Regions from separate parts of the Rhizobium sp. R693 genome, predicted to be linked through region 2. Evidence: riboswitches for the same ligand, from Rfam matches in the RefSeq annotation. Region 2 holds a riboswitch; the other holds the start of a gene.
The links. Region 2 has a riboswitch for thiamine pyrophosphate ahead of thiC (phosphomethylpyrimidine synthase ThiC). Riboswitches for the same ligand answer to the same signal wherever they lie in the genome.

Region 1 (3,409 bases), on a different contig from region 2:
GATGGACACCGGACACACCCTGCGTGTTTTGCGCCGTTAGCGCAGTCAACACTGCCATGCCGTAGACGCCTCGGGCGCAGAAGGCCTTCAGGTCGGCCTGGATTCCGGCTCCGCCCGAGGGATCGGAACCGGCTATGGACAGAACGTTGCGGATCATCCGTAAACCCTTTCGATGTTTTTGGCGAACTGGCGGGTGGCAGCCTCCGGATCGGGCGTGCCGCAGATCGCCGAGACGACCGCAAGACCGTCAGCGCCGGCCGTGAAAACGTCCCCCACATGGACAGCCTTCAGGCCGCCGATTGCGACTGAGGGAACGGGGCAGATCCGCACCAGGCGAGCAAGCCCGGCAAAACCGATCGGCTCCTTGTGGTCCGCCTTCGTCGGCGTCGCAAATACCGGGCCGATACCGGCATAGTCGACGATTTCAGGATCGACCGCTGCAGCCAGTGCCTCGGTCTCGACCGAGAGCCCAAGGATCATGTCCGGCCCAATCCGTGCCCGGGCAGTCGGCGCGTCCATGTCCTCCTGTCCGACATGCAGGCCGTCTGCACCGATTGCGATCGCCGCCTCCACGTCGTCATTGACGATCAGCCGCGCGCCGCTGCCAGACAAAGCCGCCTTAAGTGCCCGCCCGGTCTTAATCATTTGGGCGGTATCTGCACGCTTGTCGCGCAACTGCACTATTTTAGCCCCGCCGGCGACCGCTGCACGTGCGGTCCCCACCATCCCGAAGGCAGCGCAAAGGCCAGGATCGAGGACGAGGTAGAGAGAAAGATCGAGGTGTTTCATGCGGCAGACACTTTGGCTTTTCGATCAAGCAGGGAGGCGTCGAGCGCTGCCAGCGCGTCGAGGAACGCTGGCGAAAACGAACCCGGGCCGTGCGCCTTGCTGGCTGCCATCTCGCCGGCAACAGCAAAGGTCGCAAGGGCCGCAACCGCTGCCTCGAATGGCGCGTGCGGGCGAACCGCTACGAAAGCTCCCACAAGGCAGGTCAGGGAACAACCGAGCGCGGTCACCTGGGGCATCAATGCCGAGCCGCCCTCGATGCGTGCCGCCTGTTTGCCGTCTGTGACAAAGTCAACGATGCCGGTCACCGCAACGGTCGCTCCATGCGCCCGAGCAAGCAGCCGGGCGGATTCCTCGGCCTGTTCGACACCGTCACGGCTGTCGACGCCCTGACCGCGACTTGCGCCGCCGGCAAGCGCGATGATCTCCGAAGCGTTGCCCCGAATGACGGCGGGACCAAGCTCCAGCAGCCGGGCCACGGCCGCGCGACGGAAACCCGTGGCATAATGGGCGACCGGATCGAGAACCCATGGCTTGCCGGACTGGCGGGCCGCGACGGCGGCCGCCTCCATGCCGCGCAGCCAGCCTGACGACAGTGTACCGATGTTGACTGTCAGGGCGCCGGCGATTGCGGCAAATTCACCAGTCTCTTCTTCCGCGTGCACCATGGCGGGAGAAGCGCCAGTCGCCAGAAGCACGTTGGCTGCGATGTTCATGGCAACGAAGTTGGTGATGCAGTGGACGAGCGGTGGTTGCTTGTGTAATTCGCAAAGCAACATTCCCGGCGAGGTTTGGTCAAGCATCGTGCGCCTTTCGATCGGGGAGAAAGGCGCGGGCGACGAACGCAGGAAGCGAAAGGTCCCGAGCGACTCCCTCCGCCGGCATGATCCGGTTCAGGTTCAAAGGGTGCTTCTCAGCCAACCGTTAGGAAGGCGCCCCTGTCTCTCATCGGCTCTTGTCGCAGACAAGCGCGTGGCTGTCATCCATAAAATGAGTATCGCGGCGCAGGAGCTGGCGATCGGTGTGGCGGGTTCTTGATTTCCGCGACTTTTGAGGGAGATGTCCCCGACGCGCTTGCCGCAGTCAACTCGCCAAGTGCAAAGCCGCTTGCCGCCCCCGGCAGCCGGCCTAAAAAAGTCCCCGCTGTCGCGGTTGCGGGGCAGGGAGCATTGGCCTTGAGGGGTTTCGACTCCCAAGGCATTGGACAAATGGTCGGTGACGATATTTTGTTCCGTTCTCGGCTCAAAGAACCTCGCAAAGGGGGAGCGCGCGGGTAGAGTAAATTCGCCATAGCCCCCAACCGCACGCCCCGTTGACCCACGGAGGGGCTGGGGTTCGGCTCCGGGGTCAACCCATCAAAAATAAGGGAGAATGGTGGTCGGTTTGAACCACAGCTTTTGACGACGTTTCGTCGTTTGTTCTTGCCGCCAAGTTCACCTAAACGGATAAGTAGACGGAAGCGTCATACGCCTTCATTCTTCGCGGTAGGGTTGATTCTATTTAGCGTGGTGATCCTTTCCATCATGAATGCCTCCAATCCAACATTGCGTGACCTGGCCTCAGAGATCGGTAACGTTCTAATCCGTTGGTGCTTTCTCGAAAGTGCGATGCGCGCCCAACTGCAGGAAGCGGGAATGCAGGAGCGCATAACGAAAGGTCCCATCATTTCTCATTGGCGAAGCCACATGCGCGTGCGGCGCGCCGCTCAAGCTGATCACGATGTGATCGCCGCCCATCTCGACGCGGTGGAAAAGGTCGCTGCATCTCGGAACCTTCTTGCGCATTGCATTCATTCCGCGTTCGCCGACCCCTGGGAAGCAGATAGCGCGGTTGTGGTCTGCAAGGCGGCTGACGGCAAAGAGCACGAGCTCACGATCGAGATGATCCGTCGCTTATCAGAAGAAATAGACTGGGTAAGGCGCCTAATCGACGGACACGTCCGTCTGTGATGTGCGGTAATCACCGCGACAGGCGCTGCCTCACCAAAAGCCGGGGGGCCTTGTGCCCGCATTTGCAGCGCACCGGCCCTGCGGGCCTGACGAGCCTCAATCCCTTCCCAAACTTACTCTGGTTCTCCGCGCAGGACCGGCCTTGGCCGTCGGAGCCAATCCCAAGCGGCGAGGGGACGTCGTCACGAATCTGCAAAGGCAGCCGGTATCAGGAGCGCAACCATAGCTTTGCCACCTCGTCTGCCTCGATGCGGGTCGATTAAGGCCTTTGCGGCCGGCAATCAGCGCGCATCGGTGGCCTCATCCGGTCGAGTTCGAGCGGCCATTTCAGGATTTCCTTAGTCTTTTCAGACTATGGTTGCGGGAAATGGAGAACCACATGATGCGAATCGCGGTCTTGGCCCTAGGTGTTCTACTTGCTGGCATTTCATCCGCCTTCCCTGCCGAGCACCTCAGGATTGCGACAGAAGGGGCGTATCCACCTTTCAATTTTGTTGATGAGAGCGGTGTCCTAAAAGGCTTTGACGTCGACATTGCAAAAGCACTTTGCAAACAGCTGGAAGCTGACTGCACTTTTCAGACGGTGGAGTGGTCCAAGATTATCGAAGGCCTGGAGTCCAACCAGTATGATTTGATCATCGCCAGCATGGCATATACGAAGGAGCGTGCCGCAC
Region 2 (3,409 bases):
ATCAAGTGACCGTCCGCGACGCCGAAACGGACAGCGATCTCGACCGGGTGGTTGATGCATATGACTGGAGAAGGACCCTAGCCGTCGGTGCCCGAGGTATCGGCAGTGCACTTGCCCGCAAGATCGGCCAACCGAATAGCGCAAACAATCCCTTTGCGACGTCATCCCGGACGGTTTTTGCTTTCGGCTCGCGCGATCCCATCACGGCGGCGCAGATGGCCAAACTGGAAAGTTCCGGTGGCCTAGTCTCGACCATCGATGCGCCCATGGGAGCATTGCCTCCCGAAGCACGATTTGGCTTGCCAATCCTTCTGCGCTGCACAGGCGAAATCACCAGCGAGGCGGCAGCAGTTGCCGACCGCTTCGCGAAAGGCGTAAAATCAGTCATAGACGCAACGAGCCCGGAGATGCTGATGGTCGGTGGGGGCGATACGGCGCTGGCGGTATTTCGCGAACTTGGAATTCGAACCCTGAGGCCGAAGGGCGAGATCGAAGCGGGGATTCCATGGTTTGATGTAAACACATCCGACGGCCTGCATCTGCACTGTGCGGTGAAGTCGGGGGGCTTTGGGAATTCTGATAGTTTGCTAAGACTGATTGCACAGAATCAGGCGGCATAGGCGATGCCGGCGGGGAGAATGAAAGTGGACGAAGCAAACGGTGTATCGGCAAATGCCCAGACGACCCCGGCAGCCAAGCCGGAGCGTGGCAAGGCCGTCAAGCTGGTCGATCGGGTCTTCGACCAGTTGCAGGAGCGCATTCGTTCCGGAAACTATCCACCGGATTCGCGTCTGCCCGGCGAGCATGAGCTCGCATCGATGCTGGGCGTCTCGCGTCCAATCGTGCGCGATGCCTTGGCGCGGTTGCGCGATCAAGGGATCGTCTATGCCCGTCAGGGCGCAGGCACCTTCGTCAGCGCCCACGGCTCACCAACGACGCAGCTTTCGTATTCGCCGGTCAAGACAATTGCCGACATTCAGCGCTGCTACGAGTTTCGCCTGACGATCGAGCCCGCTGCCGCTTATTTTGCGGCCAAGCGTCGTGACGAAGCGGCGATCCAGAAAATTGCCGCTGCACTCGCCGATCTGCGCGAGGCGACCAGCCATCAGCTCCATCGTACCGACGCCGACTTCACGTTTCATCGTGCCGTCACGGAAGCCGCCAACAACCACTACTACACGGCCTCGATCGACGCCCTGAAGGCTCATATCGCCGTTGGCATGCACCTTCACGGCCTATCGCTCCTTGGTCCGCGTCAGGGCCTTGAGCAGGTCTACGAGGAGCACAACAAGATTTACCTCGCCATCGTCGAAGGCCGTGCGGAAGACGCGCGGGCTTTGATGAAGGCGCATCTTGAGGGTTCGCAGAGCCGCCTCTTCGAAGGCCGCGCTCTGGACCTTTCCATGTAGGTTGCGGCAGTCGGCTTGACAGCTTTGCTGCTCTGGTTCTAACCTTTTGACATTCACCAGGGGGGTCCCGGCAAGGGGCTGAGATACTGCTATCGTGCGCAGTGACCCGTTGAACCTGATCCAGTTCATACTGGCGTAGGGACGGTGCAAGCGCTCGAAGGCATTGGATTCTCGCGTGGAATCGGTGCCGGCGTCTTTTCATCATTCCGGCTGAGGACTGGGTCTCCAAACCTAAAACTTGGAGCCTCAAACCATGAATATTGCCGCAAAGAACATCACCCCGACCGTTACAACAGGCCCGCTGCCGGCATCCCGCAAGCTCTACATCCCGGGGGACATCCATCCCGATATCCGCGTGCCGATGCGGGAGATCAGCGTGCACCCGACATCAGGAGAACCGCCGGTTACGGTCTACGATTCCTCAGGGATCTATACGGTTGAAGGCGCTGACATCCGCATCGAGCAGGGGCTTCCGGAACTGCGCCGGAATTGGGTGCTCGCACGTGGCGATGTCGAAGCCTACCAAGGCCGCCAGGTGCGCCCCGAGGATAACGGCTTCGCCAGCGGCGAACGGCTGACGCCGGAATTCCCCGCCAAGCGCCAGCCACTCCGCGCCAAGGACGGCAAGGCCGTCACGCAGCTCGCCTACGCCCGCGCCGGCATCATCACGCCGGAGATGGAGTTTATCGCAATCCGCGAAAATCTCGGCCGCAAGGCGCAGGCGGAAAAGCTCACGCGTGACGGCGAGAGCTTCGGCGCCCGGATTCCGGATCACGTCACCCCGGAATTCGTCCGGCAGGAAGTGGCTGCGGGTCGGGCGATCATCCCCGCCAACATCAACCACCCCGAATCCGAACCGATGATCATCGGCCGGAACTTCCTGGTGAAGATCAACGCCAATATCGGCAACTCCGCGGTCACCTCTTCCATGGCGGAAGAGGTCGAGAAGATGGTCTGGTCCGCTCGTTGGGGCGCCGATACCGTCATGGATCTCTCCACCGGCCGCAACATCCACAACATCCGCGAATGGATTATCCGCAACTCGCCGCTGCCGATCGGCACCGTTCCGCTCTACCAGGCGCTGGAGAAGGTCGAGGGCATTGCCGAGAACCTGACCTGGGAAGTCTATCGCGATACCCTCATCGAGCAGGCGGAGCAGGGCGTCGACTACTTTACCATTCACGCCGGCGTACGGCTTCACTATATCCCGCTGACCGTCAACCGCGTCACCGGTATCGTCTCGCGCGGCGGCTCGATCATGGCGAAGTGGTGTCTTCATCACCATCGGGAAAGCTTCCTCTACGAGCATTTCGAAGAGATATGCGACATCTGCCGCGCCTATGATGTCTCGTTCTCGCTCGGCGACGGCCTGCGTCCGGGTTCGATCGCCGATGCCAACGACGCCGCGCAATTCGCAGAACTAGAGACCCTCGGAGAACTGACAAAGATCGCCTGGGCCAAGGATTGCCAGGTCATGATCGAAGGCCCCGGCCATGTGCCGATGCACAAGATCAAGGAAAACATGGACAAGCAGCTCGCCGTCTGTGGCGAGGCGCCCTTCTATACGCTCGGGCCGCTCACGACAGATATCGCGCCGGGCTACGACCACATCACTTCGGGCATCGGGGCTGCGATGATCGGTTGGTTCGGCACGGCAATGCTCTGCTACGTCACCCCGAAAGAGCACCTTGGCCTTCCGGACCGCAATGATGTGAAGACCGGCGTCATCACCTACAAGATCGCTGCCCATGCCGCCGATCTCGCAAAGGGGCACCCGGCCGCTCAGGTGCGCGACGATGCCCTGTCACGCGCCCGCTTCGAATTCCGCTGGGAGGATCAGTTCAACCTGTCGCTCGATCCGGAGACGGCCCGCAGCTTCCACGACGAAACGCTGCCGAAGGAAGCCCACAAGGTGGCGCACTTCTGCTCGATGTGTGGCCCGAAATTCTGCTCGATGCGGATCTCGCACGACATCCGCGCCGAGGCACAGAAGGAAGGAC

Region 1: linked by a shared signal. The riboswitch ahead of thiM (hydroxyethylthiazole kinase) and the one ahead of thiC (phosphomethylpyrimidine synthase ThiC) in region 2 are both predicted to bind thiamine pyrophosphate.

The regions. Positions count from the first base shown of each region.
Region 1 covers NZ_LOKY01000016.1:42,602-46,010, reverse strand. The annotation lists gene thiD (bifunctional hydroxymethylpyrimidine kinase/phosphomethylpyrimidine kinase) at 1-157, opposite strand, end outside; gene thiE (thiamine phosphate synthase) at 154-789, opposite strand; gene thiM (hydroxyethylthiazole kinase) at 786-1,589, opposite strand; TPP riboswitch at 1,640-1,736, opposite strand; gene ATY79_RS15925 (hypothetical protein) at 2,277-2,735, shown strand; gene ATY79_RS15920 (transporter substrate-binding domain-containing protein) at 3,115-3,409, shown strand, end outside.
Region 2 covers NZ_LOKY01000023.1:155,165-158,573, forward strand. The annotation lists gene ATY79_RS18435 (four-carbon acid sugar kinase family protein) at 1-620, shown strand, start outside; gene ATY79_RS18440 (FadR/GntR family transcriptional regulator) at 645-1,409, shown strand; TPP riboswitch at 1,458-1,569, shown strand; gene thiC (phosphomethylpyrimidine synthase ThiC) at 1,663-3,409, shown strand, end outside.